DNA from 2 places in the Enterobacter sichuanensis genome. Region 2 is predicted to be linked to the other one. Evidence: riboswitches for the same ligand, from Rfam matches in the RefSeq annotation. Region 2 holds a riboswitch; the other holds the start of a gene.
What was found. A riboswitch is a leader RNA that binds a small molecule or an ion and turns the genes downstream of it on or off. The one in region 2 is predicted to bind cobalamin.
Positions count from the first base shown of each region.

Region 1: it holds a riboswitch for cobalamin, as region 2 does, so the genes downstream of both, btuB (TonB-dependent vitamin B12 receptor BtuB) here and C1N69_RS07860 (cobyrinic acid a,c-diamide synthase CobB) in region 2, are expected to answer to the same signal.

Region 1 covers NZ_CP027986.1:4,557,294-4,573,226, forward strand. Annotated here, with positions in the region: gene ilvG (acetolactate synthase 2 catalytic subunit) at 1-1,500, opposite strand, end outside; gene ilvX (peptide IlvX) at 1,503-1,553, opposite strand; gene ilvL (ilv operon leader peptide) at 1,640-1,738, opposite strand; gene C1N69_RS22015 (YifB family Mg chelatase-like AAA ATPase) at 2,079-3,599, shown strand; gene C1N69_RS22020 (MaoP family protein) at 3,625-3,963, opposite strand; gene hdfR (HTH-type transcriptional regulator HdfR) at 4,082-4,903, shown strand; tRNA gene C1N69_RS22030 (tRNA-Trp) at 5,001-5,076, opposite strand; tRNA gene C1N69_RS22035 (tRNA-Asp) at 5,130-5,206, opposite strand; rRNA gene rrf (5S ribosomal RNA) at 5,263-5,378, opposite strand; rRNA gene C1N69_RS22045 (23S ribosomal RNA) at 5,448-8,350, opposite strand; tRNA gene C1N69_RS22050 (tRNA-Ala) at 8,522-8,597, opposite strand; tRNA gene C1N69_RS22055 (tRNA-Ile) at 8,634-8,710, opposite strand; rRNA gene C1N69_RS22060 (16S ribosomal RNA) at 8,780-10,319, opposite strand; gene murI (glutamate racemase) at 10,704-11,555, opposite strand; gene btuB (TonB-dependent vitamin B12 receptor BtuB) at 11,500-13,338, opposite strand; cobalamin riboswitch at 13,405-13,580, opposite strand; gene trmA (tRNA (uridine(54)-C5)-methyltransferase TrmA) at 13,685-14,785, shown strand; gene C1N69_RS22080 (YijD family membrane protein) at 14,865-15,224, opposite strand; gene fabR (HTH-type transcriptional repressor FabR) at 15,234-15,872, opposite strand.
Region 2 covers NZ_CP027986.1:1,663,184-1,679,116, reverse strand. Annotated here, with positions in the region: gene cbiG (cobalt-precorrin 5A hydrolase) at 1-442, opposite strand, end outside; gene C1N69_RS07890 (cobalt-precorrin-4 methyltransferase) at 423-1,196, opposite strand; gene C1N69_RS07885 (decarboxylating cobalt-precorrin-6B (C(15))-methyltransferase) at 1,189-1,758, opposite strand; gene C1N69_RS07880 (cobalt-precorrin-7 (C(5))-methyltransferase) at 1,748-2,353, opposite strand; gene cbiD (cobalt-precorrin-5B (C(1))-methyltransferase CbiD) at 2,347-3,486, opposite strand; gene C1N69_RS07870 (cobalt-precorrin-8 methylmutase) at 3,483-4,115, opposite strand; gene cbiB (adenosylcobinamide-phosphate synthase CbiB) at 4,128-5,087, opposite strand; gene C1N69_RS07860 (cobyrinic acid a,c-diamide synthase CobB) at 5,084-6,463, opposite strand; cobalamin riboswitch at 6,561-6,735, opposite strand; gene C1N69_RS07855 (L-threonine kinase) at 7,179-8,045, shown strand; gene C1N69_RS07850 (precorrin-2 dehydrogenase/sirohydrochlorin ferrochelatase family protein) at 8,037-8,684, opposite strand; gene cobD (threonine-phosphate decarboxylase CobD) at 8,689-9,759, opposite strand; gene cobA (uroporphyrinogen-III C-methyltransferase) at 9,799-10,569, opposite strand; gene glmS (methylaspartate mutase subunit S) at 11,087-11,536, shown strand; gene glmL (methylaspartate mutase accessory protein GlmL) at 11,536-12,924, shown strand; gene C1N69_RS07825 (methylaspartate mutase subunit E) at 12,943-14,388, shown strand; gene C1N69_RS07820 (methylaspartate ammonia-lyase) at 14,388-15,629, shown strand; gene C1N69_RS07815 (acyclic terpene utilization AtuA family protein) at 15,633-15,933, shown strand, end outside.

The DNA of each region.
Region 1 (15,933 bases), 1.8 Mb from region 2:
ACGGGTGATGTGCTGGCCAGGAATGCCAAAGGCGCTGGCCAGGGTGAGGAAATCGGGATTATCAGTCAGGGTGGTTTCGCTGTAACGCTCCTGGAAGAAGAGTTGTTGCCACTGGCGAACCATTCCTAAACGCTGGTTATCGAGCAACACGATCTTCAGCGGCAACTGCTTGCGTTTCACGGTGCCCAGCTCCTGAACGTTCATCATGAAGGAGCCGTCACCGGAGATACAGATTACCGTATCGTTCGGGCGGGCGACCTGCGCACCCACGGCAGCAGGCAAGCCGAAGCCCATCGTGCCTAACCCGCTGGAGGTGATGAAATTTTCCGGGCGGGTATAGGTCATGTGCTGGGCGGACCACATCTGGTGTTGACCCACATCCGTCGTCACCACGCTGTCTGCGGGTTTCCGATCGGACAACTGCTTCAACAGCAGCGGCGCGTAGATAGCGTCGCCAGGATGATCGTAACGCCAGGCGTGTTCAGCACGCAGGTCTGAGGTGTGCTTTCGCCACGCATTGATATCCAGTGGCTGCTGTAATGCCGGTAACAGCGCATTGAGATCGCCCTGCAAGGCAACATGTGCCTGACGCAATTTGTTCATCTCCGCAGGATCGATATCCATATGGATCACTTTGGCATTCGGCGCGAAGGTATTCAGCTTACCGGTGACGCGATCGTCAAAACGGGCACCCACGGCGATGAGCAAGTCACACTCCTGAACGGCCAGATTTGCCGCTTTGGTACCGTGCATCCCCAGCATGCCCAGATAACAGGGATAATCCGCATCTACCGCACCCAGTCCTTTCAGCGTGCAGGTAGCAGGCATTTGCGTCACCGCGATAAATTCACGCAGGGCAGGAACTGCCTGCGCCATGCCCACGCCACCACCGACGTACAGCATCGGCTGTTTCGCCTGGGCCAACATCTGCCGCGCCTCTTCCATTTCCGCATGCGGAAACGCATCGTCGCTCTCAACAGTGGAGAAGTGCGGTTCGAGATCGCCGATCGCCACCTGGATATCTTTCGGGATATCAACCAGAACCGGACCAGGACGGCCGGAGCTTGCTACCTCGAACGCTTCTGCCATCACCCGCGGCAGCTCTTCCAGAGACTGGACGAGGAAGCTGTGTTTGGTGCAGGCCAGGGATAAGCCGAGAACGTCCACTTCCTGGAAAGCATCGGTACCAATGAACGGAGATGCAACCTGTCCGGTGATGGCGACGACCGGAACGGAATCGAGCAGTGCATCAGCCAGACCGGTGATCAGGTTAGTTGCACCGGGACCCGAGGTCGCCATGCAGACGCCGGTTTTGCCGGTGGCGCGCGCATAACCGATCGCCGCCATAGCCGCGCCCTGCTCGTGTCGGCACAACAGGTGCTCCACGCCGCCGTCATACAGTGCATCGTAAATCGGCATAATTGCGCCACCCGGATAACCGAATACTGTTTCGACCCCCTGCGCGCGCAACGCATGTACTACCCACTGTGCCCCATTCATAGTTAGTTCCCCGTCATAAATCGGGAGAAACAGAATTTTGTGCTATTTGTCATTCTCTGCTCCTCATTTGCGTTTTTTAGTCATAAAAAAACCCCCGGACCTTTCGGTGCGGGGGTCTTAGTTCGTTAAGGCTTGATTTCTAAGCCTTTCCTCGTCCAAGTGCAGCCCCGCACGGTGGGATAATAATCACCACCACGCTAATCACGACCAGGCTAATCACTCGTAGAAGGGCTGTCATTTTCAGTTCTTTTTGCATCTTGCTCGAAGGAATACCTAAAGAGTTATCACAGTTTTTAAACCAAACACAAGATTTATTTATGACCATTTTGATTAGCTCACGAACCATATCTTTGAAAAGCATTGTTTTATATGAGAAAAACAGATGGTGAATATTTTTCATTTTTTTCGCCGCCGCCAGGTCATCATAACGGGCACGTTTTTTTCTGCGATGTGGCTTCCACTCACAAGAAATGATTACAAATTGCTGCGAAAAGTCTGGAAGTAATGCCGTAAAACCCTAAAACAGCACTCAAGGTATGAAAGCGACAGTGGCATAGTCAGAGCCCGAGGAGGCGCTTATGTCACTGTCAGTTGTTTATACGCGTGCGGCTATTGGGGTAAAAGCACCGCTTATTTCTGTGGAGGTTCATCTGAGTAATGGACTGCCCGGCTTAACGCTTGTCGGCTTGCCAGAGACAACGGTGAAAGAAGCCAGAGATCGGGTCCGCAGCGCCATTATCAATAGCGGTTATACCTTCCCGGCGAAAAAGATCACCATCAACCTGGCACCAGCGGATCTGCCTAAAGAGGGCGGGAGATATGATTTACCTATCGCTATTGCGCTTCTCGCCGCTTCTGAACAGCTTAATACGTCCAGGCTAGGCTCGTACGAGTTCATCGGTGAACTGGCGCTTACAGGCGCACTGAGAGGCGTTCCTGGCGCTATCTCTGGTGCGCTGGAAGCTATACGTGCCGGTCGGGAAATCATTCTTGCCAATGAAAACAGTGCGGAAGTGAGCCTGATAGCCGAAAAAGGGTGCCTTATTGCCGGGCATTTGCAGGAGGTCTGCGCCCATCTTGAAGGGCGGCATAGGTTGTCAGCGCCCGAAGAAACGGAAGATATACCGCCTGAAAGCACCGACGATCTCAGCGATATTATCGGTCAGGAGCAGGGAAAGCGAGCGCTGGAGATCACCGCTGCCGGCGGGCATAACCTGTTGCTGATTGGCCCGCCGGGTACCGGAAAAACGATGCTGGCGAGCCGGTTGAATGGTTTACTTCCACCACTCAGTAACCATGAAGCACTCGAAAGCGCTGCGATAGTGAGCCTGGTGAGTTCAGTGTCGTTGCAAAAACAGTGGCGACGTCGCCCTTTCCGCTCTCCGCACCACAGCGCGTCCCTGACGGCCATGGTCGGAGGAGGTTCCATTCCGGGGCCGGGAGAGATTTCACTGGCACATAACGGCATCCTGTTTCTTGATGAACTACCTGAGTTTGAGCGGCGCGTGCTGGATGCCCTAAGGGAGCCGATTGAATCCGGAGAGATACATATCTCACGTACCCGAGCCAAAATAAGCTATCCGGCACAGTTCCAGCTGGTTGCGGCAATGAACCCCAGCCCGTCAGGTCATTATCAGGGGAATCACAACCGCTGTACGCCTGAACAAACACTGCGATATCTGGGAAAGTTATCAGGCCCTTTCCTGGATCGTTTCGATTTATCCCTGGAGATCCCTTTGCCTCCTCCCGGCCTGCTCAGCCAGAGCAGTATCAGAGGAGAGTCTTCAGTAACGGTTCGCGATCGGGTTATTGCCGCTCAGGCCCGGCAGTACAGGCGGCAAAATAAACTGAATGCCCGTCTGGATAATGCTGAGATCCGACAGTTTTGCCAGCTAAAGGCTGAGGATGCGACGTGGCTGGAGGAAACGTTGACGCGCTTCGGGCTCTCTATTCGTGCATGGCAGCGTCTTTTAAAAGTGGCTCGTACTATCGCCGATGTGGAAAGCAGTCATGCAATTGAGAGACAGCATCTGCAGGAAGCGTTGAGCTATCGGGCAATCGACCGTTTACTTTTGCACCTGCAAAAGTTACTGGCGTAAAAAAGGGGCCGCAGCCCCTTTTTTCTTAGTCATCAGACTCGGTGTAATCTTCAGCACCTTCCATCTGCGGCTTACCGCCAGAAAGGGTATGGAAACGCTTTGGACGCTTAATGCGCGCCATGTACTTGATCCATACACGTTCCGCTTCAGATTGTGGTTCACGCTCACCACGGCACACGGAGACAAACTGCTTTTCATCTTCCGTTGCAGGCTCACGTTTACCCAGATCCAGCTCGTTGAAGGCATAACCATGACGCTCAAGCAGCTGCGCCTCTTTGATGGTGAAGTCGCCGTGACGAGAGAACCCGCGTGGATAATTTTTATTGTCGAAAAAACGATTAGTCGTCGTAAAGCTTTCCGCCATCCTACACGCTCCTAATTCTTTGGCCGAGCTATTTATGGCGCGGAGTATTAGTTACGCTTGACAGAGTGTAAAACAAAACATTTAAATCATAACGACAAATAATTTTGCGGAGAAAGATGTGGATACGGAATTGCTAAAAACTTTCCTTGAAGTGAGCAGAACACGCCACTTTGGGCGAGCAGCTGAAGCCCTTTATCTGACGCAATCAGCAGTCAGTTTTCGTATTCGACAGCTGGAAAATCAACTGGGTGTGAATCTTTTTACCCGCCATCGCAACAACATCCGTTTGACACCTGCGGGTGAAAAATTGCTCCCGTACGCAGAAACGCTGATGAATACCTGGCAGGCAGCGCGCAAAGAGGTTGCCCATACTTCGAGGCACAATGAGTTCTCGATTGGGGCCAGCGCTTCTCTGTGGGAATGTATGTTAAGTCAGTGGCTTACCCGGCTGTATCATTCTCATGGTCATTTGCAATTCGAAGCCAGGATTGCGCAACGGCAGTCGCTGGTTAAGCAACTTCATGAGCGTCAGCTTGATCTTTTGATCACGACCGAAGCCCCCAAGATGGATGAATTTAGCAGCCAGATTGTTGGCCAGTTTGGCCTGGCGCTTTATGCCTCTGAACCTTCGATGATGAAGGCAGACCTGACCTATTTGCGGCTGGAATGGGGACCAGATTTTCAGCAGCATGAGGCGGGATTGATTGCACCTGATGATGTTCCACAGTTAACAACCAGCTCTGCAGAGATCGCCTGCCAGCAACTGCCCTTGTTAAAAGGGTGTACCTGGTTACCGGTTCGCTGGGCAGACACTAAAGCCGGGCTGCATACCGTGGTGGATTCCACCACGCTTACCAGGCCGCTGTATGCCATTTGGCTGCAAAATAGTGATAAGCAATCGCAGATAAAAGATCTATTAAAAATCAACGTCATGGATTGAGATAGCAGCCAGCAGGGAGGCTGGCTGAAAATGAAGAAGCGGTGCTGTAGAGTATTTCAGGCAAAAAAAATCCTTTGCCGAAGCAAAGGATTATATATGGCAGGGGCGGAGAGACTCGAACTCGCGACACCCGGTTTTGGAGACCGGTGCTCTACCAACTGAGCTACGCCCCTAAAGTTTTTTGCCATTAAGCCTGCCAGTAAGGCAGGCTTAATGTCTTAATAAGTGGCGGAACGGACGGGACTCGAACCCGCGACCCCCTGCGTGACAGGCAGGTATTCTAACCGACTGAACTACCGCTCCACCGAAGACTGCTTGTAACCACCGGATTAATGCACCGGCTTACTACTTAATTTGATGCCTGGCAGTTCCCTACTCTCACATGGGGAGACCCCACACTACCATCGGCGCTACGGCGTTTCACTTCTGAGTTCGGCATGGGGTCAGGTGGGACCACCGCGCTAAAGCCGCCAGGCAAATTCTGTTAATCTGTATCAAAGCTGAATCTTGTGTCGTCTCTTCGCCAAAACATCTTCGGCGTTGTAAGGTTAAGCCTCACGGTTCATTAGTATCGGTTAGCTCAACGCATCGCTGCGCTTACACACCCGACCTATCAACGTCGTCGTCTTCAACGTTCCTTCAGGAGCCTTAAAGGCTCAGGGAGAACTCATCTCGGGGCAAGTTTCGTGCTTAGATGCTTTCAGCACTTATCTCTTCCGCATTTAGCTACCGGGCAGTGCCATTGGCATGACAACCCGAACACCAGTGATGCGTCCACTCCGGTCCTCTCGTACTAGGAGCAGCCCCCCTCAATTCTCCAGCGCCCACGGCAGATAGGGACCGAACTGTCTCACGACGTTCTAAACCCAGCTCGCGTACCACTTTAAATGGCGAACAGCCATACCCTTGGGACCTACTTCAGCCCCAGGATGTGATGAGCCGACATCGAGGTGCCAAACACCGCCGTCGATATGAACTCTTGGGCGGTATCAGCCTGTTATCCCCGGAGTACCTTTTATCCGTTGAGCGATGGCCCTTCCATTCAGAACCACCGGATCACTATGACCTGCTTTCGCACCTGCTCGAGCCGTCACTCTCGCAGTCAAGCTAGCTTATGCCATTGCACTAACCTCCTGATGTCCGACCAGGATTAGCTAACCTTCGTGCTCCTCCGTTACTCTTTGGGAGGAGACCGCCCCAGTCAAACTACCCACCAGACACTGTCCGCAACCCGGATTACGGGTCTACGTTAGAACACCAGCCATTAAAGGGTGGTATTTCAAGGACGGCTCCATGCAGACTGGCGTCCACACTTCAAAGCCTCCCACCTATCCTACACATCAAGGACCAGTGTTCAGTGTCAAGCTATAGTAAAGGTTCACGGGGTCTTTCCGTCTTGCCGCGGGTACACTGCATCTTCACAGCGAGTTCAATTTCACTGAGTCTCGGGTGGAGACAGCCTGGCCATCATTACGCCATTCGTGCAGGTCGGAACTTACCCGACAAGGAATTTCGCTACCTTAGGACCGTTATAGTTACGGCCGCCGTTTACCGGGGCTTCGATCAAGAGCTTCGCGTTGCCGCTAACCCCATCAATTAACCTTCCGGCACCGGGCAGGCGTCACACCGTATACGTCCACTTTCGTGTTTGCACAGTGCTGTGTTTTTAATAAACAGTTGCAGCCAGCTGGTATCTTCGACTGATTTCAGCTCCACCCGCAGGGGCTTCACCTACATATCAGCGTGCCTTCTCCCGAAGTTACGGCACCATTTTGCCTAGTTCCTTCACCCGAGTTCTCTCAAGCGCCTTGGTATTCTCTACCTGACCACCTGTGTCGGTTTGGGGTACGATTTGATGTTACCTGATGCTTAGAGGCTTTTCCTGGAAGCAGGGCATTTGTTACTTCAGCACCGTAGTGCCTCGTCATCACACCTCAGCGTTAAAAAGGTACCGGATTTACCTGGAACCTCCGCCTACATGCTTAAACCGGGACAACCGTCGCCCGGCTAACATAGCCTTCTCCGTCCCCCCTTCGCAGTAACACCAAGTACAGGAATATTAACCTGTTTCCCATCGACTACGCCTTTCGGCCTCGCCTTAGGGGTCGACTCACCCTGCCCCGATTAACGTTGGACAGGAACCCTTGGTCTTCCGGCGAGCGGGCTTTTCACCCGCTTTATCGTTACTTATGTCAGCATTCGCACTTCTGATACCTCCAGCAGCCCTCACAGGCCACCTTCAACGGCTTACAGAACGCTCCCCTACCCAACAACACATAGTGTCGCTGCCGCAGCTTCGGTGCATGGTTTAGCCCCGTTACATCTTCCGCGCAGGCCGACTCGACCAGTGAGCTATTACGCTTTCTTTAAATGATGGCTGCTTCTAAGCCAACATCCTGGCTGTCTGTGCCTTCCCACATCGTTTCCCACTTAACCATGACTTTGGGACCTTAGCTGGCGGTCTGGGTTGTTTCCCTCTTCACGACGGACGTTAGCACCCGCCGTGTGTCTCCCGTGATAACATTCTTCGGTATTCGTAGTTTGCATCGGGTTGGTAAGCCGGGATGGCCCCCTAGCCGAAACAGTGCTCTACCCCCGAAGATGAGTTCACGAGGCGCTACCTAAATAGCTTTCGGGAGAACCAGCTATCTCCCGGTTTGATTGGCCTTTCACCCCCAGCCACAAGTCATCCGCTAATTTTTCAACATTAGTCGGTTCGGTCCTCCAGTTAGTGTTACCCAACCTTCAACCTGCCCATGGCTAGATCACCGGGTTTCGGGTCTATACCCTGCAACTTAACGCCCAGTTAAGACTCGGTTTCCCTCCGGCTCCCCTATACGGTTAACCTTGCTACAGAATATAAGTCGCTGACCCATTATACAAAAGGTACGCAGTCACACCCGAAGGTGCTCCCACTGCTTGTACGTACACGGTTTCAGGTTCTTTTTCACTCCCCTCGCCGGGGTTCTTTTCGCCTTTCCCTCACGGTACTGGTTCACTATCGGTCAGTCAGGAGTATTTAGCCTTGGAGGATGGTCCCCCCATATTCAGACAGGATACCACGTGTCCCGCCCTACTCTTCGAGTTCACAACCTGTGTGTTTTCGTGTACGGGACTATCACCCTGTACCGTCGGACTTTCCAGACCGTTCCACTAACACACAAGCTGATTCAGACTCTGGGCTGCTCCCCGTTCGCTCGCCGCTACTGGGGGAATCTCGGTTGATTTCTTTTCCTCGGGGTACTTAGATGTTTCAGTTCCCCCGGTTCGCCTCGTTAACCTATGTATTCAGTTAACGATAGTGTGACGAATCACACTGGGTTTCCCCATTCGGACATCGCCGGGTCAAAGGTTCATATCACCTCGCCGGCGCTTTTCGCAGATTAGCACGTCCTTCATCGCCTCTGACTGCCAGGGCATCCACCGTGTACGCTTAGTCGCTTAACCTCACAACCCGAAGATGTTTCACTTCATGATTGCGAAAATTTGAGAGACTCGAACACACATTAACTGTGTGTCGTTTCAATTTTCAGCTTGATCCAGATTTTTAAAGAGCAAAACTTCGCAGTGCACCTTTTCAGGTTCACTCTGAAGTTTTCTTGTGTTCGCAGTAAAAGATGGTGGAGCTATGCGGGATCGAACCGCAGACCTCCTGCGTGCAAAGCAGGCGCTCTCCCAGCTGAGCTATAGCCCCATCGTTGATAACCTCTTCAAATTTGCTTCGCAAATTTGGTAGGCCTGAGTGGACTTGAACCACCGACCTCACCCTTATCAGGGGTGCGCTCTAACCACCTGAGCTACAAGCCTGTAGAGGTTTTTACTGCTGTTTTTCATCAGACAATCTGTGTGAGCACTACAAAGGCAGGTTCTTTAAGGTAAGGAGGTGATCCAACCGCAGGTTCCCCTACGGTTACCTTGTTACGACTTCACCCCAGTCATGAATCACAAAGTGGTAAGCGCCCTCCCGAAGGTTAAGCTACCTACTTCTTTTGCAACCCACTCCCATGGTGTGACGGGCGGTGTGTACAAGGCCCGGGAACGTATTCACCGTAGCATTCTGATCTACGATTACTAGCGATTCCGACTTCATGGAGTCGAGTTGCAGACTCCAATCCGGACTACGACGCACTTTATGAGGTCCGCTTGCTCTCGCGAGGTCGCTTCTCTTTGTATGCGCCATTGTAGCACGTGTGTAGCCCTACTCGTAAGGGCCATGATGACTTGACGTCATCCCCACCTTCCTCCAGTTTATCACTGGCAGTCTCCTTTGAGTTCCCGGCCTAACCGCTGGCAACAAAGGATAAGGGTTGCGCTCGTTGCGGGACTTAACCCAACATTTCACAACACGAGCTGACGACAGCCATGCAGCACCTGTCTCAGAGTTCCCGAAGGCACCAATCCATCTCTGGAAAGTTCTCTGGATGTCAAGAGTAGGTAAGGTTCTTCGCGTTGCATCGAATTAAACCACATGCTCCACCGCTTGTGCGGGCCCCCGTCAATTCATTTGAGTTTTAACCTTGCGGCCGTACTCCCCAGGCGGTCGACTTAACGCGTTAGCTCCGGAAGCCACGCCTCAAGGGCACAACCTCCAAGTCGACATCGTTTACGGCGTGGACTACCAGGGTATCTAATCCTGTTTGCTCCCCACGCTTTCGCACCTGAGCGTCAGTCTTTGTCCAGGGGGCCGCCTTCGCCACCGGTATTCCTCCAGATCTCTACGCATTTCACCGCTACACCTGGAATTCTACCCCCCTCTACAAGACTCTAGCCTGCCAGTTTCGAATGCAGTTCCCAGGTTGAGCCCGGGGATTTCACATCCGACTTGACAGACCGCCTGCGTGCGCTTTACGCCCAGTAATTCCGATTAACGCTTGCACCCTCCGTATTACCGCGGCTGCTGGCACGGAGTTAGCCGGTGCTTCTTCTGCGGGTAACGTCAATCGCTGTGGTTATTAACCACAACGCCTTCCTCCCCGCTGAAAGTACTTTACAACCCGAAGGCCTTCTTCATACACGCGGCATGGCTGCATCAGGCTTGCGCCCATTGTGCAATATTCCCCACTGCTGCCTCCCGTAGGAGTCTGGACCGTGTCTCAGTTCCAGTGTGGCTGGTCATCCTCTCAGACCAGCTAGGGATCGTCGCCTAGGTGAGCCGTTACCCCACCTACTAGCTAATCCCATCTGGGCACATCTGATGGCAAGAGGCCCGAAGGTCCCCCTCTTTGGTCTTGCGACGTTATGCGGTATTAGCTACCGTTTCCAGTAGTTATCCCCCTCCATCAGGCAGTTTCCCAGACATTACTCACCCGTCCGCCACTCGTCACCCGAGAGCAAGCTCTCTGTGCTACCGTTCGACTTGCATGTGTTAGGCCTGCCGCCAGCGTTCAATCTGAGCCATGATCAAACTCTTCAATTTAAGTTTGATGCTCATTGAATTAAACTTCGTAATGAATTACGTGTTCACTCGTTGAGACTTGGTATTCATTTTTCGTCTTTCGACGTTAAGAATCCATGTCACTTTGAGTGCCCACACAGATTGTCTGATAAATTGTTAAAGAGCAGTTGCAACGCGGCTTTCAGCTCATCGTTGCGAGGTCCCGTATATTACGTTTTCCTCATTCAGAGTCAAGTGATTATTTTCGCTTTTCTCTGCTGGCGTTCATCTCTGAACCCCGCTAACCCGGCGGCCTGTAAGCCGTTGTTCCGTGTCAGTGGAGGCGCATTATAGGGAGTTCTCAGACGTTGACAACCCCTCTTTTAAAAAAAACGTTCAACCGTCTCTTTTTTGCTCAAAACCGTGCTACAGCGCCAGTTTTTCGAGCGTTTCAAAGCCGTAACGACGTAAAACGGGTAAAAGTTGCTCGGTCTCATTCGTGATTGCCATACAAAAAGCAATATTCGCATCGGCTGATTTCGCATCCGGCGCTTCATGCTCCAGCAACCAGGCCGTACGACGAGCGATAGCCGCACCAGAATCCACCAGACGTGTCCCTTCCGGCAACACGGCTAAAAGTTCTTCCTGTAGTAGCGGGAAGTGGGTGCAGCCCAGCACAACGGTGTCCGGTGGTTCGGGCATCCGCAGCCACGGACGAAGAATACGACGCAACTCTTCGAGTGATACCGCCTTTCCATGCAGCTTCGCTTCGGCCATTTCCACCAGCTCAGCCGAACCGAGCATCGCAATCTGGCATTCGTTGGCAAAACGGTCGATCAGCTCGCGGGTATAAGGACGCTTTACCGTGCCTCGCGTTGCCAGCAACCCCACAATACCGTTCGCCGTCAGGCGCGCTGCTGGTTTTATTGCAGGAACGACCCCTACAACCGGAAACTGGAATTTTTCACGCAGGGCAGGAAGGGAAACGGTGCTCGCCGTATTGCAGGCGATAACGGCCAGCGCGAGGGGATAGCGCTTTTGTACCGCAGTAACGATTTCAACCACACGCTCAACAATAAAATCTTCGCTCTTTTCCCCATACGGAAAAGCAACGTTATCGAAGGCGTAGATGTAATGAAGATCCGGCAGGAGATGCCGGATCTCATCATAGACCGAAAGCCCACCGACGCCGGAATCAAATACCAGCACGGTGGGACGCGGATTAGAAGGTGTAGCTGCCAGACAAGGTGTATTCCCGTCCTGCAGTTTGGTAGCCATAAACTGTCTCGTAATCTTTATCGAACAGGTTGGCTATTTTACCACGAACTGTGAGGTGTGAGGTGACAGGATACGAAACTGCGACATCCCACAGGCTTACGCCGCCCATTTTGACCTTCTGACTCGGCCATGTACCGAAGTCGGTATCGTACCGCGTACCCAGATAGTGATAGGTCAGACTCCAGTCAAAATCATAGATCTGCGTATCAAGCTGATACTTCACCTGCTGTTTAGCGCGACGATCCAGCAGCTGGTTGGTTGCCGCATTACGCGCATCAACATAGTCATAACTGACAGTATGCATGACCGGGCCAGTATCAAACGAAGCCGTCGCTTCGACACCTTTAATACGTGCCTTGCCAACGTTGTAATACTCCTGAAGGTTATTGTTGAAGTCGATCAGGTTATCAACATCGTTGCGATAGGCCGACACGCGCCAGTTCACGCCTGCGGTAAGGCCTTCGAACGCCCCTTCCCACTGCTTGCTCTCTTCAGGATCAAGATGGTCATTACCGTAGAGCCCGTAGAGTTGCCCCAGATTCGGTGCTTTATAGGCCGTACCATAAGAAGCAATGAAACGGTAACCGTCAATAAACTCCCAGCCCGCACTGCTCTGCCAGGTACCATGGCGACCAAACTGCGAGTTATCGTCGCTGCGCGCTGCGCCTTCCAGCGTAATATCGCCAAACTTCTGCAACGCCGTCAGGTAGACGCCCGTGTTACGAATGTCGTATGCATTAGGCACATAGTTGGTGTTAGGTTCTGTGCTCTGTTTTTGCCAGTCGATACCCGCGCCGATATTGCCATGGCCAACGTCCACAGAGTTTGTCCACTGAACGTTGTACTGTTTGATTTCGTCCAGCGTTGCCGTGGCGTCATAACGTCCAAGATGCGGATCGTAGTTAAAATCCTTGCTGTGGCTGTAACTGGAAAGCAGCTGTGAATGGAAGATATCTTCGTTGAAGCGCAGTCCGGCATCCCAGGTCTGGCTATATAGCTGGCGGGTATCAACTAGCGCGTTTGGACTGTAATAAGCGTCATAGGCAGTACGGTTGCTGTAACCATATCCGCGAACGAAGCCGCTCCATTGATCGGAGAACGCATGCTCCAGCGCACCGTAGATCGTTTTATTCATGTAGCCGTCGCGATCGGTTTGGGGAACGCCGCCGTTGTTACCGTCCGCCACCACATCAAAGCCTTTGGTATACGTGTAATCACCGGCCAGCGTCACACGCGTAGTTTCACCCAGCGTCTGCTGGGTACTGCCGCCATAATTTTGGTAACCGTGCGAGCCTACGCCTGCATTCAGAGTCGTACCATCTTTGGCGCGGGTGGTAATAATGTTCACTACGCCACCAATCGCATCGGAACCATACACCGCCGAACGCGGACCACGGATGTATTCGATACGCTGCACCAGCGCGATCGGAAACTGGCTGAGATCCGATGCGCCTGTGACGCCCGCCTGGTTAAGTCGGATCCCGTCGACAAGGATGAGAACATGACTGGAATTCGTGCCGCGTATAAAGAGTGAAGAATACTGCCCCATTCCGCCGTTTTGCGCGGTATCTACCCCCGGCAGGCGGCGCATAACATCGACAACGGTCGTGGATTGCCAGCGCTCAATATCCTCACGCGTCACCACGGACGTCGGCGCCAGAACAGTTTTTGCCGGTTGTTCAAAACGATTTGCCGTCACCACCAACGAGTCTGCGCTATCCTGCGCCCAGCCCGAAAATGCCGTGACGGACAACGCCGTCAACAGCGATACTTTTTTAATCATTGTTAAAGCATCCACAATATAAGAAGGATGCCGCAGGCCTCATCGATAGCACGCGATGATGAAACCAAATGCGACGTGATCCCGGCAGGTCTTCGGGCTAGGTGGCTTTATAAGGATGAAGACTTCCCATTTTCACAGTGTCTACAACGCTCATCCCGCCAGTCGTTACCGCTGCGCGTCAGCTCCAGATTTACACTGGATTCCCTTTTCACTCTCATGAGACCGGAAACAGAATGCTACAATTAGACACGTATAGATGTCCAGACAGCTATTAGCCATTAAATCTGGACATCCCCTGAACAATCCCTACAATCCCCGCGTAATTCTTTATCACTCAGGACGCATCATGACCCCCGAACACCTCCCGACCGAACAGTACGACGCGCAGCTGGCAGAGAAAGTTGTCCGCCTGCAAAGTATGATGACGCCGTTCAACGCGCCCGTTCCCGAGGTGTTTCGCTCGCCTGTCAGCCACTATCGTATGCGCGCCGAGTTCCGCATCTGGCATGACGGGGATGACCTGTACCACATTATTTTCGATCAGCAGACGAAATCCCGCATTCGCGTGGACAGCTTCCCGGCCGCGAGCGAGCTTATCAACCAGCTTATGACGCTAATGATCGACGGCGTACGTGATAACCCGGTGCTGCGCCACAAGCTGTTCCAGATTGACTATCTGACCACGCAAAGTAACCAGGCTATCGTCTCCCTGCTGTATCACAAAGCGCTGAATGACGAGTGGCGCGAGCAGGCCGAAGCGCTGCGTGATGCGCTGCGGGCGCAGAACATCAACGTTCATCTGATTGGCCGCGCGACAAAAACCAAAATCATGCTCGATCAGGATTACGTCGACGAGCGTCTGCCGGTGGCGGGTAAAGAGATGATTTATCGTCAGGTGGAGAACAGTTTTACCCAGCCGAACGCCGCGATGAATGTGCAGATGCTGGAGTGGGCGCTGAAGGCAACGGAAGGGTCAACGGGCGATCTGCTTGAACTGTACTGCGGTAACGGCAACTTCTCCCTGGCGCTGGCACGTAACTTCGATCGCGTGCTGGCAACGGAAATTGCCAAGCCGTCAGTTGCCGCCGCGCAGTACAACATTGCCGCCAACCATATTGATAACGTGCAGATCATCCGTATGGCCGCTGAAGAGTTTACCCAGGCCATGAACGGCGTACGCCAGTTTAACCGTCTGGAAGGGATCGATTTGAAGAGCTACCAGTGTGAGACGATTTTTGTCGACCCGCCGCGCAGTGGACTCGACAGCGAAACCGAAAAGATGGTGCAGGCGTACCCGCGTATTTTGTACATCTCCTGCAACCCGGAGACGCTGTGCAAGAACCTTGAAACATTAGGCCAGACGCACAAAGTTGAACGTCTGGCACTGTTCGATCAGTTCCCGTATACCCACCATATGGAGTGCGGTGTTTTACTTACCGCACGGTGATCTACAGGCCGGATAAGCGTTGCGCCATCCGGCGTTTTTGGCAGGTAGCGCTTCGCTGACCTGCCCTACAAATCATTCATTACTCCGGCAACTGGCTTTTGCGGCTACGCATGCGAGCGCCGATCCAGAATACCAGCGCAACAGACAGTACCGCAGGGAAGAAGTTAGAGCCGATATCCGGATACTCCGCGCGCACCACCGTGCTGTAGAGCAGTACACCCAGAATAAAGCAGGCCGCCGCCAGTCCCGGCAACCCGACCGGCATCGTGCGGTTCAGGTAACGTTGATGCAGACAGTAAACGGTCAGCACCAGCGCAATAAGCGGGAAAATTGAAAACGGAACAATGGAGCTAAAAATAGCGGCAAACGTCCCATTAATGGATAAGCCAGCGATCAATGCCAGCAACAGCGTCCCTTTATCCTGACCTGACTGTTTCATTACTCACCTTCACTCTTCGGTTTGATGTGCCAGTTTCTCTTGTTCACGGCGATACCAGTAGTATGCGCCTTTGGAGATCATCCTGAGCTGCAATACCAGTCGCTCTTCAAGCTGCTTACGTTGTTCAATGCTGACATCCAGCGCTTCGGCACCCGCGCTGAACACAATCGTCACCATCGCCTCGGCCTGCGCCTCAGTAAACGCACGCGGCATATGATTTTCGAGTTCAAGATAGTCGGCAAGTTCCGCGATGAAATGCTGAATTTCACGCGCGACGGCGGCACGAAACGCCGCTGATGTCCCCGAACGCTCGCGCAAAAGCAGACGAAACGCGTTGGGGTTATTGCCGATAAATTCCATAAAGGTCGATACCGAGGTGCGGATGACGCTGCCCCCTTTGGCGATACGCTGACGCGCCTGACGCATCAACTGGCGCAGCATCAGGCCGCTTTCATCGACCATGGTCAGGCCCAGTTCATCCACATCACGGAAATGACGATAGAAGGACGTTGGCGCAATCCCGGCCTCGCGTGCGACTTCGCGCAGGCTCAAACTGGCAAAACTTCGCTCAGCACTCAGTTGACTGAATGCGGCTTCCACCAGCGAACGCCGGGTTTTCTCTTTTTGTTGTGCTCTTACGCCCATCACGATAGTTGAATCCTTCCAAAGGCCTGATGGCACTATACCAGAGAATAAAATTAATCTGTTT
Region 2 (15,933 bases):
GCTGAATGGCAAGGGTATCCAGCGCGGCCATCTCGTTGACGTCCGTGGCGGTGGTTATCACCGGGTCAGCCCCCAGTATTCCCGCCAGGTAGCGAGTCAGCGCATTCGCGCCGCCGGCATGGCCGGAAAGCAGGCTAATCACGTGCTGCCCACGCTCATCGATCACCACCACCGCCGGGTCGCTCAGTTTGTCGTCGATCAAAGGCGCCAGGACGCGAACCGCAATGCCGGTTGCGCCGATAAAAATCAGCGCCGGGTAGTGCGTGAACGCCTCGCGAAGCGCCGGGGCAAAGCCGCCGTTGAAGGAGACAAAGCCCTCTTCCTGCAAATGCTCGCTGGCAAAGCAGGTTACCGGCAGCATCAATGCCAGGCGTTTCGCCAGCTGTACGCCACCCGGCGTCAGGCAAAACAGCGCGATGGACTCAGGCCTGGCGGTATTCATGGCTAAAATCCGCAGCATAGAGTTTTGAGTAGTGATACTCCTCGCCCAGGAACTTCCCGACCAGAATGAGCGCCGTTTTGCGGATCCCCGCCTCGCGTACCTTGTCGGCGATATCCGCCAGCGTGCCGCGTACGGTGTGGCTTTCCGGCCAGGTCGCTTTATAAATGACGGCAACGGGCGTGGTGTCAGGGTAGCCACCTTCTATCAGACGTTCCGCCACCCGGTGAATACGCTGGACCGAGAGATAAATCGCCATGGAGGTCTGATGGCTGGCAAATGACTCCAGCTGTTCACGCGCCGGTACCGGCGTACGGCCTTCGAGGCGGGTAATAATCAGGCTTTGTGAGACTTCAGGAACGGTGTATTCGACCCCAAGCTCCGCCGCGGCGCCGAGGAAGGCGCTGACGCCGGGCACCACCTGCCAGGCAATGCCGCGTTTGGTCAGCTCTTCGCCCTGCTCACGGACGGACCCGTAGAGCGAGACATCACCGGTTTGTAAACGTACCACCGTTTTTCCGGCCTTCACGCCTGCCGCCATCAGGTCAAGGATCTGTTCTAAATGGAGTTCCGCGCTGTCGTGGCATTCGGCTTCCTGCGGGCAATAGGCCAACAGTTCGGTATTGATAAGCGAACCGGCATAGATAACCACCTGCGCCTGCTGCAGCAGCCGATATCCCTTGAGCGTGATGAGTTCACGATCGCCGGGACCTGCACCGACAAACCACACACAACGGGAATCAAACGTCTCAGACATGGTGTTCTTCCTTCTGACAGGCGATAACATAAACAGGATTATTCGGTTTGAAATAGTGGCCGCTGCCGAGCGAGGTCAGCGCGGAGCTCTGCATTTGCAGGCAATCAATGTCCTGCACGCCGATCTGCTGCAAATGGGTCAGCGCGGTGGTGAGGTTTTCCATCAGGATAAAGGTCATGACCAGACGTCCGCCTGGATGTAACTGGCACATGGACCAGTCAATAAGCGATGTCAGATGGCCACCGCTGCCGCCCATAAATACCGCATCGGCCTTATCCGCCACCGGTAACGGTGCAACGCCCGGCAAAATCGTGATATTGCGACAGGCAAAATGCTGGCAATTTTCCGCAAGCAGTTGCAGAGCCGCAGGGTTACGCTCAATGGCCGTTACGCGCAGAGAGGGAAACAGCAGCGCAGCCTCTATCGACACGCTCCCGGTCCCCGCGCCTACATCAATCAGATGGCTGACGCGGTGCAGCTCCAGTTTCGCGAGGGCAAGCGCGCGTACCGCCTCTTTGGTCATCGGCACCGTTTCGCCGCGCAGAAACAGTTCATCTTTCATCGAGGATCACCAAAGCATTCATTTCATAGTCAGCGCTGACCTCACTGACGGTAAGCCAGTGGATCCGTTCGTTTTCCATCGCCAGGTTTTCACCAATCACCATCCAGCGATGCCCCTTACCGCGTGCGATCAGCTGCGCGGCAATCTCTTTCGGCCCACACTGGCTATCGGTGACCATCGCCACTTTGCGATGCCGTACCAGTTCATCAATATTCACGCTGCGGCCATGGCTGCTGGTGAGCCATATATCATTCATATCAATGCCCGCCTGCGCGCACAGGTACTGCACCGCGCTGATGCCGGGAATCACGCGCACGCGCGCAATACCAAAATGCGCCACCATCCGCGATCCGATGCCGTAAAACAGCGGATCGCCGGAGGCGACAATCACTACCTTTTTCTCCTGACGCGCCTCAACCCAGGCCAGCAGCTCCGGAATGTTGGCGCCGAGGACAAACGTCTCGCCGCCAAACGCCGGAAATGTCTGCAGGTGGCGTTTTCCGCCAACCAGCGCATCGGCGTGCTCAACGGCGTCTCGCGCAGCGGGCGTCATCAGGGAGAGTCCCGCTGGCCCCATTCCCACGACCGTTAACATTGCAGCTCCCGGGCTATCGCCTCGACCGGGCGGTTGCTGCCCAGCACCTGGTTATCAAAGGAAAACAGAATGGCGTCACAGGCCGGCGGATTTTTGGTAAAACGCAGCATCTGCATCACGCGCAGGCAGATACGTTCGGCAAGGTGGCTGTAAAGAACCTGAAAACCCCAGGTTTCGATATGTTCCATCGCCGCTTCGGTGGTATCGCAATCGCTGACGGCGGTCAGTAATTCCAGCGGCGCGCCGAGTAGCGCCAGATGCGCCACCAGCGTTTCCATGCGCGCATCAGCGATATGGCTGTGGGTGTGGAAAATCCCGGCGGCAACTTTGATCAGTTTGCCAGGATGGCCGACCAGCACTATCTGGCGAAATCCCAGCCGCACCGCCTCTTCGATCATGTAGCCGACAAAATTGCTCATGGTGACCACGACATCTTCATCGATGCCCATCTGCTCACGCACAAAACGCTCGCCATGATTGCCCGGTACCAGCACGACCCGTTCCAGCCCGGCCGCGCGTTTAATCTCCAGATCAAGAGAAAGCGATCGTTTCCAGCTCTCCTCTGACATCGGAGTCACAATGCCAGTTGTGCCGATGATCGAAATGCCGCCCAGGATCCCGAGGCGTGAGTTGTAGGTTTTCCGGGCCCGTTCTTCCCCTTCAGGCGCAAAAATTGTGATGTCGGCCCCGCGGGTTGGGCCAATCGCCTCACGCACCGCGGTTTCAATGGTGTGACGCGGTGTGCGGTTGATCGCCGCGCTGCCGAGGGGCAGGCCAATGCCTTTGCGCGTCACGGTCCCTACGCCCTCGCCGCCCGACAGCGTAATCTCGCCGCTGTCGTTGAGCGTCACGCGAGCAAAAATCAGCATGCCGTGCGTGGCATCGACGTCATCACCGCCGTCTTTGCGGATGGCGGCAATCGCCTGCTGTCCTTCAATGTGCGGCGATTCCACGTTCAGACACAGCGTAACGCCGGAGGGCGTGACAATGGAGACCTGATGAATGAGGTGCTGGCGCAGCACCATCAGCGCGGCGACTTTCGCTGCCGCGGTCGCGCAGGAACCGGTGGTGTAGCCTTTGCGTAACGCCTTCCCGTTATGCCATACCGGGGCATCGAAGGTTGAATCGCTCATCGCGCCCCCTGCAGGTAATAGAGCATGGCGTTCACAATCGCTGCTGCCACATTGCTGCCGCCTTTGCGCCCGAGTGCCGCAATAGCGGGCAAATGGCTGTGCGTCAGCGCCTCTTTCGATTCCGCCGCCCCCACGAACCCCACCGGGACGCCCACCACGCCGCTGACGGCTACATCATGCTCAAGCAGGCGAAACAGTGCCGTTGGCGCATTGCCAAAGACGAAGATCTTCTCACTCCCTTCCGTCACCGCGATATCCACGGCCGCCATCGAGCGGGTGATTCCCTGTGCTTTTGCCTGTGCTACCACCCGCGGGTCGCTGATATAGCAACGACATTCGCCCCCGAATGTGGCCAGCAGCGTTTTGTTGATCCCGGAGAGCGCCATCGTGGTATCGGTATAGATGACGGAGGGGCGACGGAGCGCCGCGCAAAGCTGCTCTATGGCGTCATCTGAAAACCAGAGAATATCCAGCCAGTCAAAATCTGCAGTGGTATGGATTACCCGCTTGACGATCGCCTCATGCAGCGGGCTGGCGAACCGGTACTCCGGCCGCGTTTCGCGAATGATCTCGCCAATGATGTCGAAACTTTTGGCTTCAATCGCCTGGGGTTGCTGGATGTATTGCATTGTCTCTTGTCCTCAGGCCACGCCAACCATCAGCCAGCGTGCTGCGATAAACAGCACCAGCGCCAGGGTGGAGGAAACCCACATCAGTCGAATCGTTCGGGAAATGTCGTCTACCGCAATCGGGCGCAGCGCGTCGCCAATCCAGGGCTTTTCCACGCGCTGGCCAAAATAGGTGTTGGGTCCGCCAAGCCGGACGCCCAGCGCGCCGGCAACCGTCGCTTCAGCCCACGCGCAGTTGGGGCTGCTGTGGTTGTAGCGGTCGCGCCAGCCGACGCGCAGCGCGCGGGAGGGTCCCTCGCGGCATAGCCATGCCGCAATGCTCAGCAAGAGCCAGCTCAGGCGCGCGGGAATTGCGTTCGCCACGTCATCCATACGGGCGCTGACCATGCCGATCGCGCGGTATTTTTCGTGCCTGTAGCCCACCATTGAATCGAGGGTATTCACCGCTTTATAGGCCATCGCCAGCGGCGCACCGCCCAGCAGAAGGAAAAACAGCGGGGCGATAATGCCGTCGACCGTGTTCTCCGCGACGGTCTCCACCACCGCCCGGTTGATCTGTTCCGGCTGAAGCTGAGAGGTATCGCGCCCCACTATCCAGGAGAGTTTTTCGCGGCTTTCATCAAGGTCGCCCGCTTGCAGAGGGCGTTGAACGTCCCGTGCGGCGTTTGCCAGACTGCGTCCGGCCAGCACGGTAAAAGTCATCCACACCTCAATTGCCCAGCCCAGCCAGGGATGCACTATCCGTCCGAGCGCCAGCACGCCCCAGGCCACGCCCCAGGTCAGCCCCACCACCGCCAGCCACATTACGCCGCCGCCAATGCGTAACGCCGCGTCACTATGGCAGCAGTGGCGTATGCCGCGCTGCACCGCATTAATCAGGTTGCCTATCCAGCGCACCGGGTGCGGCCAGTTTTGTGGGTCGCCGATGATGACATCAAGCAGCCACGCGACACACCATGCCAGCAGAGTCATCGCGCCCCCCTCGCCGCCGCCAGCCAGCGGCTGAGCATCATGGGACGTTGGGCAAAGTGGAGGTGCAGGTAGCTTGCGAACGTGTTGCCAACCTGCCAGCCGCCCGCCCATTCCTGCATCGTCACGCCATCGCGCACTTTTCGGCACGCCAGCACCGCTGGGGTATCGGGGAAGAAGTCGGAATAGTGGAATTCATGCCCACGCAGCACCTCCCCGCCATCGGCCAGCAGCGTGGGCTGGCGCGCCTGCGCCTCACAATAGCCAAAACGGGTCAGCCGTTTACCCATCCGGCTGTAGCCGGGGAGAATGTCGGCCATCCGGTGGGTCACCCCTTCGCTATCTTCCAGCGCGCTGCCGAGATACATCAGCCCGCCACATTCGGCGTAGATCGCCACGCCGCGCCGGTGCGCCTCCTGCAGGCTGGCGAGCATTGTGGTGTTTTCCGCAAGCCGTGCCGCATAAAGCTCCGGGTAACCGCCCCCGAGCCAGACCATCTGGCAGTCAGGTAAACGGCTCTCCCGGAGCGGGCTAAAGCGGATTATCTCGACCCCGGTACGTTCGAGCAGCGTGATGTTATCCGGGTAATAGAAGTTGAAGGCGTCGTCGTCAGCCATCGCGAGCGTTAACCCGCGCCCGGCGTCCCCATCAGGCAGCGCAGGCCAGGCGCCCTGCGGCAGCGACGCCATCTGGCTGAGCGCGAGAAGTTGTTCGATATCCAGTGTACGTTCGAGAAGGGCGGCAAAATTCTGCCAGGTCTGCGAGTCCGCAACCGACTCCCGGGCGGTGACCAATCCCAGATGGCGCTCGGGTAAACCGACACCCTCAACGCGAGGCACATAACCCAGGACGGGTACCGTGCAGTAGTGTTCAATTGCCGCTTTGAGCAACTGATAATGTGATTCGCTGTTAACCCGATTAACAATCACCCCGGCAATATTGAGGGTGGGATCGAATCGCTGAAAACCCATTACGGTCGCGGCAATCGACGTAGAAACCGCCTTGCCGTCTACCAGCAGAATCACCGGACAGCCCAGCTGTTTTGCCATCGCGGCGGTGCTGCAATAATTCGGATCGGTGCCGTAGCCGTCATACAGCCCCATCACGCCTTCAATGACCGCGATATCCGCCTGCTGCATATGCTCGCAAAACAGCGCGTTGAGGATCGGTTCAGGCAGCATGAAGCTGTCGAGGTTGCGGGAGGCGGTACCGCTGACTTTGGTATGCCAGCCGGTATCAAGATAGTCAGGGCCCACTTTGTACGGCTGGACGCGTAACCCACGCTGTTTTAACAGACTCAACAGGCCAAGCGTCACCGTGGTTTTACCACAACCGCTTCCTGTACCTGCCAGAACAAACGCGTACTGCTTTGGCTCCATGACCCTGATCCTGTTCAGGGTGGATGGGTGGTATAGATACACGTCGCCCCAGTCTTTCGACTGTATGCATCAGTACAACCCACTTCCCACCGAAGTTGTTGAACGTTCCCGACAGGCAGGTCTTCTGGCTTAGCGTCCTCCTCGCCCGTCCTTCCCAATCTCACGATCAGTGGTCATTACGGGGTCGTCAGCATCACAGCAGCGGGGGCTGCGGGGGATTGTCACCCCCTTCCCTGCCACAAATGTGGCAAACCTGTCGGCTTACATTATGAGAAAGAAAACAGCAATGCTATTTACGGCGTTTCAATTCACCTTAGGTAATTACTTAACCGTAAAAAAAATACATGCTGAGTAAAACGTGGCATCAGAGTAATTGACGCCTTTCTCAATAACTCAACGTTTTATCACAAAAAATAAAAAGCAAAGATAATTACGCTTAAAATCTCGATATTTATTGCGCTATGACAAGTTATTGCATCACTTGATATTTTTTCATTTTATCGTGATCAAAATTCATTAAGATATTAAAAGCTGGCAATAACATAATATGGCTGTTAAACGTAAGCCCATGCGATTTTATTGATGCATTACGCGTTCAGCGGGATCGCAGAATAATATGTAGATTATCCAGGGAGGGAATTTGCGGTATATCAAGGTAAGAGGAATATCCTCATGACACTATGTTTCATAAATGACTGACCAGAAAGGTGAGAACGTGGCTGTTGCGCAATGCCCCGCGTCGTGCGGTGAGCTTATCCAGGGCTGGATTTTGGGCAGTGAAAAGCTGGTCTCCTGCCCTGTCGAATGGTACAGCACTGTTGAGGTGAGCCACGGCTCAGCCCTGGCGGATGAACGCCCGCTGTCGCGCGCGATGGTTGAACGGTTATTGCAGTACTGGCACTACCCGGCGCAGTTGAGCCAGGAGATTCGCATTGATGTACACTCGACCATCCCGATTGCCAAAGGGATGGCCAGCAGCACCGCAGATATTGCTGCCACCGCCGTCGCCACCGCTCACCATCTGGGGCATCAGCTCGACGAAAGCACGCTGGCAACGCTTTGCGTTTCGCTCGAACCCACCGACAGCACCGTGTTTCGCCAGTTAACCCTTTTCGATCATAACGACGCCTCTACGCAAATTCCCTGCGACGCGCAGCCCAATCTCGACCTGCTTGTTCTGGAAAGTCCGCAAACGCTGCGCACGGCCGATTACCACCGCATCCCGCGTCAGGCGGGATTACATGCCGGTGCGCCAGTGCTGAAACGCGCATGGGAAAAAGTACAGGAAGCCTGTATGACGCAAAACCCTTACCGGCTGGGTGAAGCGGCCACCCTCAGCGCCATCGCCAGCCAGACGCTGCTGCCGAAACCAGATTTTGACGCTCTGCTCTCACTGGTGGAGGAGTGCGGTATCTACGGGGTCAACGTGGCGCACAGCGGCAGCGTCGTGGGGCTGATGCTGGACAGAAATAAAGACGATGTCGATTATGTGAAATGGCTGTTAGCGAAAAAACAGCTCACCCGCCACTGGCCTGAACAACACCTGCTGCGGATGGTAAAAGGCGGCGTGACGCTACTCTGAGAGCAACCTGTGCTGAATGAGCCACTCCACCTGCTGCCTGACCTCGTGTTCGTGTTCCTGCGCCAGGGCCTGTTGCAGTGGAACATGCCGGAAGAACGCGGCCCAAAATGCACGCTTGCGCTCCCGGTCACTGCACACACCGTTTACCCTTCCACGAAGCGCTCCCGCCAGCCGCACGCTTTCCTGCATACCCGGAGGAAGATGCGCGGCGACATGCGCTTTGAGGATCTTACTGTACACCGGCGCGTTGCCCCCGCAGCTGAGCGCAATAATAACCGGTGAATGGTCAATAATGGCCGGTGAAATAAAGGTGGCAGCAGAAAGGTCGTCTGTGACATTGCAAAACAGATGCCTCGCGCTGGCAGCCCCGGCGACCTGACGGTTCACCTGCGGATCGCTGGTCGCGGCGATGACCAGCCAGCAGGAGTGCAGATACTGCGGCGCAAACGTTGCCGGGAACCATTCGATGTCACCGCACGCGTGCAGGCCGGCAAGTTCTGGCGTCAGGGTGGGGGCAACCAGACGCAGCACTGCCCCGGCTGCCAGCAAACTATTCGCCTTATGCGTCGCCACCTGCCCGCCACCGACGATCAGGCAGCGTTTACCCTTCAGGTTGCAAAAAATCGGAAAATAGTCCATCGCCTTAGCCTTCTAAAACCTGACTCAGCGCGGCAATAAACCGGCGGTTCTCCGCTTCGGTACGCACGGCAATTCTATAGTAGTCACGATCGAGCCCCGGGTAGTTTTCACAGTGGCGGATAACGATGTGATGGCCGAGCAGCGCTGCCTTCAGGTTGAACCCCTGACGCAGGCAGCGGAAGAAAATAAAATTGGCTTGCGGCTCCCAGACCACCAGCGATGAAAAGCGCGTCATCGCCTGCCACAAGAAATCCCGCTCCCGGGCGATACAGGCATGGCTGCGAGAAATATAGTCCTCATCCAGTAACAAATGCTGCCCCACCAGCGCCGATAACGCATTCACGGACCAGGGTTCACGGGTGCGTTTCATCTGGCGAATAATGTGCGTATTCCCGCTCAGCAGATATCCCAGGCGCAGTCCGGGAATGGCAAAAAACTTGGTCAGGGAACGCAGCAGGTAAAGATAGCGTGACTCAGCCAGCCGTGGTGCCAGCGTCGAGCCCTGCGGCATAAAATCGATGAATGCTTCATCAACAATCAGCGCAACCTGCAACGCTTCGCACAGCGAGACCAGGCGGTCGAGTAGATCGGCATCAGGCATTAACCCGGTAGGGTTGTTTGGGGTCGCGATGAACAGGCAATCGGGCCGGTGCGCGCGAACGGCGTCCAGTAGGGAAAAATCCACCTGAAATCCGTTCGACTCACTCAGTACATAATCGATTATCTGGCACCCCTGCTGCTGCAATGCCCGGCGATACTCGGCAAACCCCGGCACCAGCAGCATCGCCCGGCGGGGGGCAAGCGTTCGCACCAGGCCATAGATCAACTCCGTTTCGCCATTCCCGGCAATCGTCTGGTCATAGTCACACCGACTGGCGCTGGCCAGCGCCTGATGAAGATGGCGGTATTCAACGTCCGGATACTGCATGATGATATCCAGATGGGACACAATGAGCGACCTGACGCGCTCGGGTAGCCCTAACGGATTGATGTTCGCGCTAAAGTCCAACAGCAACCCGGGATCAATCCCCAACTGCAGTCCCGTTTCCAGAACGTTACCACCATGCTCACTCATTCGTTTCACTCGGCTATTTCGCTACATGTGAGGATAACATCAGACAGCAACCTCATTCAGCGCAAGATGTGATGCGGAAAACGCCAGTATCTCCTGCAGGTTGACGACCTCACCGACAACAATAAGCGCAGGAGCATGCAGTTTTTGACGTTCAACCTCAAGATGGATATCGGTCAGCGTACCTTTGGCGATCTGCTGACGAGACTGGCTGGCATACATCACCACCGCTACCGGCGTCGTAGCGGACATGCCTCCCTCAATCAGCTGCTGGCAGATTTCCGTCAGCCGGGTCATTCCCATCAAAACGATCAGCGTTCCGTTGATTTTCGCCAGCGCATGCCAGTTTTGCGGGTCGTTCCCCTGGCACATATGACCGGTCACTATATGAAAACTGGAGGCGTAATGACGGTGCGTGACCGGGATCCCGGCATAGGCCAGTCCGCCAATCGCAGAACTGATCCCCGGCACAACTTCGAACGCGAGGCCGTCTTTCGCCAGCTGCTCGGCCTCTTCGCCCCCGCGACCAAAAACGTAAGGGTCCCCGCCTTTCAGGCGCACCACCTGCCGTCCCTCCCCGGCATGCCTGACCAGCAGGGCATTGATTTGTTCCTGAGGAACCGGATGATGGCTCGGGGTTTTACCGACATCAATAATCAAACAGCCTGCCGGAGCCTGCGCCAGGAGTTCGGGGTTAACCAGGCGATCGTGGACAATCACTTCCGCGTGGCGGATACAGTGCAGACCTTTTACCGTTATCAAAGACGCATCGCCAGGCCCTGCCCCTACAAGCCAAACTTTCCCTTTACTCATCATTATATCCTCAGATTAAATATTCAAAGAAGCAAGAAAACGGATAATTAAAATTAGCGCTGAATTATATATCCCCTCCACAGGTCAAAAAGTTGATGTGTTTATCACTCTCCCTTAATTGTACGAATGGTATTTATGACCAATATCAATAAAACCGCAAATAACCTCCCCGCCCTGCCCGCACGACAATATCGCGATGCCTGTCACGCTTAAAAACAATATTAAACGCCTTCAACAATAAAACAGGCGCGCGATCACAAATATTACATTGGTTTTGTCAGCAACGTTTACAGATAAATATCAAAGCAATAATAATCCACACGCAAAGCTTTGATTTAAAAGACCTTATAATGACAAGGTATCACCATCATCGTTTTGGGAAGGATTTTTTGAAAATAGATCAATTGCTTCCCTTTCCTCTTCCAAACACACTTCAACACCATTAGCAGACCCTGTGTACATTATTCATTTTTAATACCCATTGTATTTTCACAAGCAGCCCTACAGAGGATTACCCATGAAGAAATCAACACTTGTCATTGGCGTCATTGGTGCTGACTGCCATGCGGTAGGCAATAAAGTTCTGGACCGCGTTTTTACTTCTCATGATTTTCACGTTATCAATCTTGGTGTCATGGTAAGCCAGGATGAATATATTGATGCGGCCATCGAAACAGGTGCTGATGCTATTGTCGTTTCATCCATCTACGGCCATGGCGACATCGACTGCCTGGGGCTGCGTGAGCGCTGCATCGAACGCGGTATCGGCGACATTCTGCTTTTTGTTGGCGGTAATCTGGTCGTGGGCAAGCACGATTTTGCCGATGTCGAAGCCAAATTCAAAGAGATGGGTTTCAACCGCGTGTTCGCCCCGAGCCACGACCTGGAAGACGTCTGTCAGCTGATGGCGAATGATATCCAGCAGCGTCAGCGCGTTGAAGAGCTCTGTCTTGAAGAGGGCTTCTGATGCAAATCGTCTCAGTCGACATTGGCTCGACGTGGACCAAAGCCGCACTCTTCACGCCGGAGGGTGATGCGCTTACGTTGGTCAACCACGTGCTGACCCCAACGACGACCCACCATCTGGCTGAGGGCTTCTTTACCAGCCTGAACCAGGTGCTTAACGTTGCCGATGCGCGACCGTTGCTGAACAGCGGGGACGTTACGCTGAAATACTCTTCGTCGGCAAAAGGCGGCCTCGCCGTTGCCGCAATGGGGCTGGTGCCGTCGATAACCCTGGAGTCGGCCAAAGTCACCGCCCATTCAGCGGGCGCCAAAATCGCTCAGTACTACTCCTACAAACTGAACCGCCACGATATCCAGGCGCTGGAGGACTCCCCGCCGGACATCCTGCTGTTCACAGGCGGTACGGACGGCGGAGAAGAGAGCTACGGTCTTGCCAATGCTCGCGCGCTGGCAGCGTCCTCGCTGGATTGCGCCATTATTTACGCCGGAAATCGCGATATTCAGGACGACGTGCAGGCCATTCTTGGCCATAAAGATTTGATCACCGTCGACAATGTGTTGCCTGACCTCGATCACCCGAATCCTTATGCCGCCCGCAAGGCCATCTGCGATGTGTTTCTTTCCCGCATCGTGAAGGGGAAAGGACTGGACGTTATCGTCGGGGAAACCGGCGAAGAGCCGATGCCCACGCCGTGGACCGTCTACGAGCTGGTGAAAGCGATCAGTGAGGTCGACAGCGCGTGGAAAGAATTCATGCTGATCGACATGGGCGGTGCCACCACCGACGTCTATTCCGCCAGCGCCAATACGCTCTCGCCGGATACCGTTCTGCACGGCGTACCTGAGCCATTTGTGAAACGCACCGTAGAGGGAGACCTCGGCATGCGCGTCTCGGCGGTCGTGGTCGGTGAAAGTACGCAGGAACTGGTGAACGCGGTGTTCGCCCATCAGCCTCAACGCAAGGACGCGTTTTATGGCTATCTGCGTCATCTGGTCGCACATCCGGATTATCTGCCTGTCACCGAAGAAGAAAAACATTTCGACACGCTACTGGCCGGGCTGTGCGTGGGGTACGCCAGCGAACGCCATGCCGGCACCAAAAAACAGGTCTGTACCTGCGTCGGCAACGTCGATTTGCAGGTGGGGCGCGATCTCACCACCGTGCGCAAAGTGGTGGGTTCCGGGGGATGGCTCTCCCGCGCCAGCCAGTTCGATGTACACCGCTGGCTGAAGTACCGCGAGCTGGACGACAGCAGCAGACGCGTTCTTTTACCCGGGCAGTTTGATTATTACCGCGATGCAAAAGGTCTGCTTCCTCTGCTGGCGAATGTCGCCAGGCTGGACCCGCAGGCGGCGGCTCGCACCAGTATTCATTGTTTAACCCTATAAAACCTAAGGCAGCAACGAATGGAACTTCGAAATAAAAAGCTAACCCATGACGAATTCATGACTGAGCGGCAACAGGTCTTACAAACCTGGCATACCGGCAAGGACGTTGAGAACTTCGAAGATGGCGTGAAGTACCAGCAAACCATTCCTGAGCAAAAACGCTTTTCTCACGCACTACTGAAGGCCGACCAGGAAGGTAAAACCCTGAGCCAGCCGCGCGCAGGCGTAGCGCTCATGGATGAACATATCGCCCTGCTGAAAACGCTGCAGGAAGAGTGTGATTTGCTGCCCAGCACCATCGATGCCTATACCCGTCTGAATCGCTATGAAGAGGCCGCGGTAGGGATCCAAAAATCCATCGAAGCGGGTACCTCCAAACTCAACGGCTTACCGGTCGTCAACCACGGCGTCGCCGCCTGCCGACGCATGACCGAAGCGCTGGAGAAACCGATTCAGGTACGTCACGGCACGCCGGATGCGCGCCTGCTGGCGGAGATCGCTATGGCCAGCGGTTTTACCAGCTATGAAGGCGGCGGTATCTCTTACAACATTCCGTACGCTAAGCGCGTCACCCTGGAAAAATCCATTCGCGACTGGCAATACTGCGACCGCCTGATGGGTCTTTATGAAGAGAACGGTATTCGTATCAACCGTGAACCGTTTGGCCCGCTGACCGGCACCCTGATCCCGCCGTTTGTCTCCCACTCGGTGGCGATTATCGAAGGTCTGCTGGCGCTGGAACAGGGCGTGAAGTCAATCACCGTTGGCTACGGCCAGGTGGGTAGCCTGACGCAGGATATTGCTGCTATTCAGGCTCTGCGTGAACTGTCCCACGAATATTTCCATAACCACGGTTTTGACGATTACGAGCTGAGCACCGTCTTCCACCAGTGGATGGGGGGGTTCCCGGAAGATGAGTCGAAAGCGTTTGCCATTATCTCCTGGGGCGCAGCGGTGGCCGGTATGTCCGGAGCGACCAAAGTGATCACCAAGAGCCCGCACGAAGCATTCGGTATACCCACCGCCGCCGCCAACGCCCAGGGACTGAAAGCCTCGCGTCAGATGCTCAACATGGTGAGCGATCAGAAATTCCCGCCGTGTGCCGCCGTCGAGCAGGAAGTCGAGCTGATTAAGAGTGAAGTCCGCGCCGTGCTGAAGAAAGTCTTCGAGCTGGGCAACGGCGATGTCGCGCGCGGTACGGTGCTGGCGTTTGAAGCTGGCGTGCTGGACGTGCCGTTTGCCCCCGCCTCCTGCAATGCGGGCAAAATTCTGCCGGTTCGTGATAACGCCGGTGCCATTCGCGTGCTGGAAGCCGGCGCGGTTCCGCTGCCGAAAGATATCCTCGACCTGCATCACGATTACGTCGCCGAGCGCGCGCGTTTTGAAGGACGTAAACCCTCATTCCAGATGGTTGTTGATGACATCAACGCGGTATCCCACAGTAAATTAATAGGAAGACCATAATGAAAATTAAACAGGCCCTTTTCACCGCAGGCTACTCCTCATTCTATTTTGACGATCAGCAGGCAATTAAAAACGGCGCCGGGCATGACGGATTTATCTATACCGGCAACCCGGTCACGCCTGGGTTTACGTCAGTTCGACAGGCGGGTGAATGCGTCTCCGTACAGTTGATTCTGGAAAACGGCGCGGTGGCGGTGGGCGATTGTGCAGCGGTGCAATATTCAGGTGCAGGCGGTCGCGATCCGCTGTTCCTGGCTGAACACTTCATTCCGTTCCTTAACGATCACATCAAGCCGCTGCTGGAAGGCCGCGACGTTGACCGCTTCCTGACGAACGCCCGATTCTTTGACGAACTGCGTATCGACGGCCATCTGCTGCATACCGCCGTACGTTATGGTCTGTCGCAGGCGCTGCTCGACGCGACGGCACTGGCGACCGGTCGTCTGAAAACGGAAGTCGTTTGTGATGAATGGCAACTGCCGTGTGTCCCTGAAGCCATTCCGTTATTCGGACAGAGCGGCGACGACCGCTATATCGCCGTCGACAAGATGATCCTCAAAGGCGTTGACGTACTGCCGCATGCGCTTATCAACAACGTGGAAGAGAAACTGGGCCTGAAAGGGGAAAAACTGCGTGAGTATGTGCGCTGGTTATCCGACCGCATCTTAAGCCTGCGCACCAGCCCGCACTATCGCCCGACGCTGCACATCGACGTGTACGGCACTATCGGTTTGATTTTCGATATGGACCCGGTACGTTGCGCCGCCTATATCGCCAGCCTCGAAAAAGAGGCCCAGGGCCTGCCGCTCTATATTGAGGGACCGGTGGATGCGGGTAATAAACCGGATCAAATCCGCCTGCTGACCGCCATCACCCACGAGCTGATGCGTCTGGGCTCTGGCGTGAAAATCGTTGCCGATGAGTGGTGTAACACCTATCAGGACATTGTGGACTTCACCGATGCGGGCAGCTGCCACATGGTGCAGATCAAAACCCCGGATCTGGGCGGTATTCACAACATCGTTGATGCGGTGCTGTACTGCAACAAACATGGCATGGAAGCCTATCAGGGCGGTACCTGTAACGAAACGGAAATCAGCGCCCGCACCTGCGTGCACGTGGCTCTGGCCGCTCGCCCGATGCGCATGTTGATTAAACCGGGCATGGGCTTCGATGAAGGCCTTAACATCGTGTTTAACGAAATGCACCGCACCATCGCATTGTTGCAAACTAAGGATTAAATGATGGCACGTACATTTAAGATCTTATCGCCAACGGCAATCCTGGGTTATGGCTTCCCGGAAGAGAGTTTTCGTAAGGCCATGGAAGCCTCGCCGGATCTTATTGCTGTCGACGCGGGCTCATCCGACCCGGGTCCCCACTACCTGGGGGCAGGTAAGCCTTTCACCGACCGGGCGGGGGTAAAACGCGATCTGCGCTATATGATTGTGGCTGGCGTTAAGCACAACATCCCGGTGGTGATCGGTACCGCCGGAGGGTCCGGTGCCGCACCGCATCTGGAGTGGTGCCGGCAGATAATCCTTG